Regions from separate parts of the Halobacillus naozhouensis genome, predicted to be linked through region 1. Evidence: riboswitches for the same ligand, from Rfam matches in the RefSeq annotation. Region 1 holds a riboswitch; each other region holds the start of a gene.

Region 1 (2,202 bases):
AACCGCTTCTACAATGGAAAGAAAAGAGGTTTTATCACCAAATTTATGAGTCACATATCCATCTTTGTTAATAAGGATGGTAGTAGGTACACCTTCGCAATTATATTGATTATACACTTCCATTTCGTTGTCCTCCAAAGTTGGCTGGGTGAGAAATTTCTCCGTAAATATTCTACCATCATTGTTATTTCTTTCCCGCCCCTTAACATTTACTGTAAGCATCTTTACTTTTTCTTTGTCCAGGGACCGGAAAAGCTGCTCCTTCTTCGGTAAATCCACTCCACAATCAGGGCACCATGAAGCCCAAAAGGTGAGCATGATTACTTTCCCGAGATCGTCAGCTAATCGGTATGTTTCACGAGAGTTAATAAATGGTAATTCAAAGTCGATTGCGGTGGTCATTGTTGGTTCCTCCAAACTTTTTTATTGACGCGAATGCAACCCCATGCTAACATATTCCTTACATAAATATCGACATCTTCACTTATCAAGAGAGGCAGAGGGACTGGCCCATTGACGCCCGGCAACCGGTTTACTAACAACACGGTGCTAATTCCAGCAAAGCAGAGCTTTGAAAGATGAGAAGAGAATGAAAACCCGTCTCTTCTAAAAGGAAGGGATTTTTTGATGTCGATTTTTGTTGACAGTTCAAAGTAGTGGTGCTAAAATCCTGTTTGTATCATTCAGAAAACTTAATTCAACAATATGAATATATGTATCTCTTATCAAGAGAGGCGGAGGGACTGGCCCGTTGATGCCCGGCAACCGTCAAGTTTATTAACTTGAAAAGGTGCCAATTCCTGCAAAGCTTTAGGCTTTGGCAGATGAGAGAACAGATGATTAAGACGTGTAAACGCCTTTCTGTTCTCAAACAGAAAGGCGTTTTTTATTATCACATGGATTTAGCGCTTTTCCCTTTAGAAGGTTGCCCGTTTACTGAGTCAATCAGTATAATGTTCGGTCACAGGGAATTGTCGCTAGTTTTTAGGAGGAACAGCGTTGATTTCGATTAAGGAATTATCAAAGGTTTTTTATACGAAAGATCAAAATGTCCGTGCAGTTGATAAACTGGACCTGGATATTGAAAAAGGTGAAATATATGGAGTCATTGGTTACAGTGGTGCAGGTAAAAGTACGTTTATCAGACTTCTAAACCGGCTTGAGGAGCCAAGTGATGGAAGTGTAACCATTGATAACGAAAATGTCACTCAACTTAATAAAAGCAAGCTGCGAGTGGCCAGACAGGAAATAGGAATGATTTTTCAACATTTCAATCTGCTTTGGTCAAGAACAGTTTACGATAACATATCTTTTCCGTTGGAAATCGCGGGTGTAAAAAAAGAAGAGCGTAAGAAACGCGTCAATGAATTGATTGATTTGGTAGGGCTTTCTGGCAGGGGGGAGTCTTATCCTTCACAGCTAAGCGGTGGTCAAAAGCAAAGGGTTGGAATTGCCAGAGCCTTGGCTAACAATCCAAAAGTACTTCTGTGCGATGAAGCAACTTCAGCACTTGATCCAGAAACAACAGACTCTATATTGGATTTGTTAGTAGACATTAACCGAAAACTGGGGCTAACGATTGTATTGATCACACATGAAATGCATGTGATTCGGAAGATTTGCCATCGTGTCGCCGTAATGGAAGAAGGAAGAATTGTGGAGTCAGGTAACGTGCTGGATGTGTTTTTATATCCGAAGCAAAAAGTTACGAGACGGTTTGTAGACCAGGTAATGGGTGATCCTGATCGCGAACATTCGTTGGGACTCATAAATGAAACGTACAAATCCGGTGAGATCGTAAAACTTCACTTTATTGGTGAGAGTACGAACCAGGCTCTTATTAGTGAACTCTCCAGAGCGTTTACGATTGATGTAAATATTCTTCATGGGAAAATTACGCAAACTCAAAAAGGGGCTTATGGAACGTTGTTTGTTCAATTTGTTGGCGATAAAGAGGAAATAGACAGAGCGATCACTTATATACAAACCACTTCTGTGCAAGTGGAGGTGAACCCAGATGAATAAAGGAATGTTCGCGAATGTAGAAATGCAGGAGATGATTACAGCAACAAAAGAAACTCTATTTATGACGAGCATTTCGGTGGCAGGAACATTCATACTAGGATTGCTACTTGGGTTACTTTTATACTTGTCAGGACCGGGGGGACTATGGCAAAACAAACCATTGAACTGGGTCACGGC
Region 2 (2,202 bases), 100 kb from region 1:
ACTGGCTGTGCTACGCCAATAGCATAAGCCAATTGAACTTCACAGGAATCGGCTAAACCGGCAGCTACAATGTTTTTCGCAACATAGCGAGCAGCATAAGCTCCAGATCGGTCAACTTTAGTAGCATCTTTACCACTAAAGGCCCCACCCCCATGACGGGCATAGCCTCCGTAGGTGTCTACGATAATCTTTCTTCCGGTTAGCCCGGCATCACCTTGGGGGCCACCAATCACGAACCTTCCAGTAGGATTAATAAAATATTTAGTATTCTCATCAATAAGTTCTGACGGCACTACTGGAAGGATAACTTTTTCCTTCAAATCTCTTTGAATTTGTTCAAGTGTTATTTCTTCTGCATGCTGTGTCGAAATAACAATAGTATCGACACGAACAGGCTGATCCTGTTCATCGTATTCAATTGTTACCTGAGTCTTTCCATCGGGGCGCAAATAGCTGAGGGTACCATCATTGCGCATATCAGAAAGTCGTTTGGATAACTTATGAGCAAGAGAAATTGGCAAAGGCATCAGTTCTGTCGTTTCGTTATTTGCATAACCAAACATTAGACCCTGATCTCCCGCACCAATAGACTCAATTTCTTCATCGCTCATTTGACCTTCCCTTGACTCCAGTGCTTCATCTACTCCGCCTGCAATGTCAGGAGATTGTTCATCTATAGCTGTTAATACGGCACATGTATCAGCGTCAAATCCGTATTTCGCTCTTGTATAGCCAATATCTTTAATGGTTTGACGTACAATAGCAGGGATATCTACATACGTATTCGTGCTGATCTCACCTGAAACGAGGACTAGCCCAGTTGTAACAGTTGTTTCACACGCAACACGTGCGTTTGGATCGTTTTTTAAAATTTCATCTAGAATAGCATCAGAAATCTGGTCACAGATTTTATCAGGATGACCTTCTGTTACAGATTCAGATGTGAATAACCGGCGATTGGCAGGCATTCTGCTAAACTCCTCCTTCTGTTATATACATAGATTAGACGGAACTCTTTACCAGTATCACTAGAAACCTATAAGTTTCCTTACAATCGTTATTATGGCTATCGCACATTTCACGTTATATGTACATATGAATATGAACATCATAAGAAATTGTGCTGGAACCTTTTTCCAATAAAAGAAAAAACCCTTCCTTCGTTCAGAGGAAAGGTACTGTTCCCTTTCGCTCTTATCGTCCAAGGCTAACAACTGCCTTGCTCCAGGTTAGCACCATGTCAGGTATTTATCTGACGGTTGCCGGGTTTCTTAGGGCCTGTCCCTCCACCAACTCTGGATAAGAGAGTATCCGTTCGGAATAATCGTACCGAAATCCTCATTTAATGTCAATCAGTTTACTATGCTTTAAGAAACAGGCAATTCCCTCTAAACAAGTATAACTATTATTATAGAACAATAATCACTTTACATTTCCCTTGAAACTACGATAGACTGGCTGCCCTATTTGTTGAAAATTCAATGGTTGAAATAACCAATGTTTAAAGCTTTAAATGGGTGAGGAAAAAGCAGATGTTCTTCCATAACCATACGTAGTAATAGGTTTAATCGTATAGTAAGTTTACTCTGCCCAAGACTTCATATCCCTCGCATGCATGATACACAACTTTATAGTAAAATAAATTGAAAGCATTTTCATGATTAGTATGGAATATTAAAATGAATGTGTTATACTATTAATCAGCTTAAAGCAATGTGCTTTTTATTAATTTTATAGTAAAGGCGGGTTGACACATATGAGTGCCATTAACCAAATGTCAGATTTAAACCAACTTTTAGCACAAGAGCATGTCCTCCATCATTTGTCTGTACCACAACTTGTAGAAAAAATACTTTCCAAGAAAGAAGGATCGTTAACGGATCGCGGGGCTGTTCTTGCTACCACAGGCACCTATACTGGCCGGTCTCCAAAGGATAAATTTATCGTAAAAGATCATGAGTCAGAATCCACCGTCAACTGGGGAAGCACCAATCAATCTATAGATGACAGCACGTTTGTTCGCTTATACCACAAAGTGCTGGATTATTTAAAAGAACGTGATGAATTATTTGTTTTTAAAGGCTACGCAGGCGCAGACAAGAAAAACCGTCTACCTATTCAAGTCATCAATGAATTCGCGTGGCATAATTTATTCGCCCATCAAATGTTTATCCGCCCTACGGAGCAAGAGCTTTCTCAACA
Region 3 (2,202 bases), 2.0 Mb from region 1:
TGCTATGGCAGGAAAGGTGCATTCAAATCCGGATGCTACGCAATTTATTTGGAATTATCTGAGGAATTTTAAGAGGGGATAGGAATCTAGAGGAGAGTTCACGTTGCCAATCCTCTGAATCTTAATGCTAAAAAAGCAGCTCAGCGAGAGCTGCTTTTTTGGTGGTTGGTTATCTACAGAACTGATAATGCAGCGATGGCTGTCAACGGAAGGATCAGTCTTCCAATGCCGCCATACCCTCCATAACCATAAGGATAGCCGTAACCATAACCATATCCACCGTAACCATAGCCAGGGTATCCGAATCCGCCCCATAATCTTGAATTTTCCTCCGACTGTCCTTCAGCTAAAGTCATGTGAACGTTTTCCATATCAACATGATCAATACGACCTTGAAAAGAGTCACCAAATACGGTTTGAATATGCACATTTTTATTTTTGTGCTGATTGCAGACGTGATACATATGCTCTAAATGCTGCGGATCAGCAACCATATTCCCCATATGATTAGCGTTCATGTAATTGGCATTCATATAATTTGAGTCCATTTCTAAACTCCTCCTGTTCTCTATAACAATCTCCTTATAGGTTATTCAACTATGGGCTACTTGTGTATCGGTCAAGTAAATATAGGCCCCTTTCCCGATTACCAATAATTCCAATATCCCCCACCTCAGGTCATCCAGTTTCTGGATGACCTGAGGTGGGGGGATTTCCCAGTTTTCTGAATTTCTTGTGTTCGGATTTGTTTTCATGTAAAGTATGAAATGGACTTTTTTAAATCAATATATTCTTATCAAGAGAAGCAGAGGGGCTGGCCCGGTGAAGCTTCAGCAACCACCTTTAGGAATGGTGCTACATCCAGCAAGTACGTATACTTGATAGATAAGAAGGAACAGACTGATTGACCAAGCCTTCTTCATTCAAGAAGGCTTTTTAATTTGGACTGACCAAGGAGGTTAAATAATGGAACAACAACATAAAGGAAATGCCTGGGCATTGCTTCCTTTTGCTATATTCATCTTATTATTTATCGGTTCTGGCATTCTGACAGGCGACTTCTATAAAATGCCTGTTTTAGTTGTCTTATTTGTGTCTATTCTTGTCGCATTAGTCATGAATCGAAAAACTAACTTTCAAACGAAGATTGACCAGCTGAGCGAAGGCGGGGGACACCCTAATATCATTCTTATGGTAGTGATTTTCCTGCTGGCCGGCGCTTTCGCCAAAGTAGCTGAAGGGGTAGGAGCGGTAGATTCCACTGTAAATATGGGGCTCTCTTTCCTGCCAGGGAACTTAATTATTGTCGGACTGTTTATTATCGGATGTTTCATTTCTATCTCAATGGGGACCTCTGTTGGAACAGTGGTAGCTCTGGCTCCGATTGGCTTAGGTATAGCTGAGCAGACAGATATTCACGTCGCTCTCGCAATGGGGACGATTATTAGTGGTGCGATGTTTGGCGATAACTTGTCGGTTATTTCTGACACAACCATTGCTTCTGTAAGAACTCAGGGAGCAGAAATGAAAGATAAATTTAAAGCCAACTTCTTCATTGTACTGCCTGCTGCGGTCATAACGGCGATCATTTTCTACGTGATGACGGCTGATGCTTCAGGTGCGATCCAGGAAGCGAAGTCTTTTAATTTTATAAAAGTATTGCCTTATTTGGCTGTACTCGTATTTGCTATTGCCGGGGTCAACGTCATTTATGTACTATTTGGGGGCATCTTATTTGCTGGGGCCGTCGGACTCATTCTAAATGAAATCGCCTTGATGGATTTCGTCACATTAATCAGTGATGGATTTGCAAGTATGTTGAATCTATCAATAATGGTCATTCTCTTAGGCGGTCTCGTTGAATTAATTAAGCAAAATGGCGGGATTGAATTTCTGCTCAGAAGCATCAGCAAGCGAATTAATAGTGACAGAGGCGGCGAGCTTGGCATCGCAGCATTAGTAAGTACGGTTAACTTATCCACGGCCAATAATACGATTTCGATTATTACGACTGGGCCTTTGGCAAAACAGATCTCTGAGCGCTTTAACATTTCACCGCGTCGTTCAGCGAGTGTGCTGGATATTTTCGGAAGTACGATACAAGGTCTGCTTCCATATGGTGCGCAAATGCTAGCAGTGGCAGGCGTTGCCAGTATTTCGCCTGTAGCGATTGTCCCGTACTGCTTTTATCCGATGTTAATA
Region 4 (2,202 bases), 1.6 Mb from region 1:
TAATTGTAGCAGCGATATCACTCGTGCACTTATGGGTAGTACGAAAATCACACCATCATAAGGCCTTAACGATTATGGAACAAATTGAAACCGATGATAACTTGAAAAGAACTCTTGCAATGGGAATTTATTATAGGTTCAAGAATAAGGGGACAGTACAAACAGGTGAAGGAGAAGTTGTAGAGGAAAAGTACTCCAAGCTATTTATCAAGGAAGACCCGGTCAGTTTTGAGAGGTTTGTGGCAAATATTTTTGAGAAGAAATTCAATGGCACTGCCTGGGTCACGAATCCTTCCTGGGATTTTGGCGTAGATTTTGATCTTACTGTAAAGGATGAGAAATATTTAGCACAGGTAAAATGCTATAAAGACGATATGGGCTATGAACCAATTGCTTTACTTCATTCAAATGTAGTGAAAGAAGAAGCGGCAGGAGGTTACGTCATTACCACCGGGTCTTTTAACAAAAATGCGGTGAATTATGCTCATTCACTTAAGAACATCCATCTTATTAATGGAGTGGAACTGGTAGAATATTGGCTGGAAGGTGTGAAAGAAGTGGATAAGGAGTTAGTAGGTGAAATGGAAGAAGCCTAATCTGTTTTCTTTTATTTAACAACCATCCCGGTAAATGACCAAGAGTTGAAAGATTCACAACAAATGATTGACAATTAGTTCTAGGGAGTGTAAATTATAGGATAATTAAATAAAAGATATTTCTTATCCAGAGAGGTGGAGGGACTGGCCCTTAGAAGCCTCGGCAGCAGACTGCAACAGTACTGTGCCAATTCCAGCAAGCCTTAATGGTTTGAAAAGATAAGAAGAGCAAAGTGATCGGATACTTAAACCTCTTCTTATTTATGAGAAGAGGTTTTTACTTTGCCAAAGGTAAATGTCAGCTACTGGGGCTGCTAAAGGGATTACTTAGAAAAAATAAAAGGAGGATTAAATATGGCAGAAATTGATGAAAGAAAGATTAAGGATATTGTGTCGAGGTTGGAAAGGTTAGAATTCGGTTCGTTGGTGGTTACTGTACACAATGGGGAAGTGACTCAGATTGATACCACAGAGAAACAACGTTATACACTGGATAAAGGTGGGACTAGCAATAAATAACATACATAAATAAAAGAGTACCATTCTATTCGAAGTAAGCGAATAGAATGGTACTCTTTTATTTATATATGAGAGAAGAAGCTGTTATAGCAGCTTTCTTCTCTCTCGATTTTTAAAATTTATTCGCCCCTTACTGTCGACTTTCTATTTCATGTTTAAACTCCCAGAATCCAGGGGTGCTTTCAATATCGTATTGACGTATAATTTCGATCGTTCTAATTGTCAATTCTTGATAAAGATCTTCTTGTTCCTGGGGAGTAGTTTGTTTCAAAGAATATTTAATTTTAGGTTCGAATAATTCAAGGATAGCTTTCATTGCAGTTGTATCATTATTTTGAGCCTGCTTGGCCAATTCAATAAGTCTGGTCATAGTGACCTCTCCTTTCTAAGTTTTTGTGAATTCCTTGTGTACAGAGCAGAACGTAAAACCATATCAGATCGTTTTGTCTTGAACCATTAATTTAATTTTTGATAAGGCCTTCCTTCGTGTTTTTGTAATAAATTGTTGTGAAACACCCTCCTGTTCAGCGATTTCCGTATCCTTCAAGTTAAATAGATAAGCCGCTTCTAAAATGTAACGCTGGCGTGGTGTTAGCGAACGAATAGCAAAATATAGAGTGGGACTCTCAATTTGATTTTCTAACTGATTGGATTGTTCGATAACTAATTTATCGATAGGCACGGCTATGTTATCTGCTATGAGATCCAGATGTGTAACAGTATCACTGGCATAATCAAGGGGCTTATCCAAAATTAATAAATGATGTTGATTATCTTTGTTTCTTCTTTGGTCAAATCGAATAGCGTGTCGTCTTATGCTATGGGATAGTTGGCTGGTTAATCTAATCGTAGCGTAATACTGCTTGAAGGCAGTATTTAAAGCTTCGGCTGCCTTCTCAGAGTGGCAAATCGTTCTCTCAAGTAAGTATTGGTGTTCGATTTTTTGAAAGAATGATTGAACCAATCCATTGGAGAAAAAATCTTCGTTTTCCTGGATAAGCGGCACCAAATCTTGATATTTAATTTGAAAACCTTGGGAAAGGTGGCTGCGGTCCATCCTATCACTCCCCTTTCTATTGTATAAAGG

What was found. Region 1 has a riboswitch for S-adenosylmethionine ahead of P9989_RS14910 (methionine ABC transporter ATP-binding protein). Riboswitches for the same ligand answer to the same signal wherever they lie in the genome.
Region 2: linked by a shared signal. The riboswitch ahead of metK (methionine adenosyltransferase) and the one ahead of P9989_RS14910 (methionine ABC transporter ATP-binding protein) in region 1 are both predicted to bind S-adenosylmethionine.
Region 3: linked by a shared signal. The riboswitch ahead of P9989_RS03280 (Na+/H+ antiporter NhaC family protein) and the one ahead of P9989_RS14910 (methionine ABC transporter ATP-binding protein) in region 1 are both predicted to bind S-adenosylmethionine.
Region 4: linked by a shared signal. The riboswitch ahead of P9989_RS01245 (DUF2292 domain-containing protein) and the one ahead of P9989_RS14910 (methionine ABC transporter ATP-binding protein) in region 1 are both predicted to bind S-adenosylmethionine.

Annotation. Positions count from the first base shown of each region.
Region 1 covers NZ_CP121671.1:2,838,362-2,840,563, reverse strand. Annotated here, with positions in the region: gene P9989_RS14915 (TlpA family protein disulfide reductase) at 1-402, opposite strand, end outside; SAM riboswitch class I at 482-585, shown strand; SAM riboswitch class I at 720-831, shown strand; gene P9989_RS14910 (methionine ABC transporter ATP-binding protein) at 1,000-2,025, shown strand; gene P9989_RS14905 (methionine ABC transporter permease) at 2,018-2,202, shown strand, end outside.
Region 2 covers NZ_CP121671.1:2,737,554-2,739,755, forward strand. Annotated here, with positions in the region: gene metK (methionine adenosyltransferase) at 1-968, opposite strand, end outside; SAM riboswitch class I at 1,192-1,306, opposite strand; gene pckA (phosphoenolpyruvate carboxykinase (ATP)) at 1,757-2,202, shown strand, end outside.
Region 3 covers NZ_CP121671.1:619,019-621,220, forward strand. Annotated here, with positions in the region: gene P9989_RS03265 (CE1 family esterase) at 1-82, shown strand, start outside; gene P9989_RS03270 (hypothetical protein) at 174-548, opposite strand; gene P9989_RS03275 (hypothetical protein) at 594-755, opposite strand; SAM riboswitch class I at 791-892, shown strand; gene P9989_RS03280 (Na+/H+ antiporter NhaC family protein) at 967-2,202, shown strand, end outside.
Region 4 covers NZ_CP121671.1:206,167-208,368, forward strand. Annotated here, with positions in the region: gene P9989_RS01240 (restriction endonuclease) at 1-596, shown strand, start outside; SAM riboswitch class I at 717-822, shown strand; gene P9989_RS01245 (DUF2292 domain-containing protein) at 951-1,115, shown strand; gene P9989_RS01250 (helix-turn-helix domain-containing protein) at 1,246-1,485, opposite strand; gene P9989_RS01255 (sigma-70 family RNA polymerase sigma factor) at 1,549-2,172, opposite strand.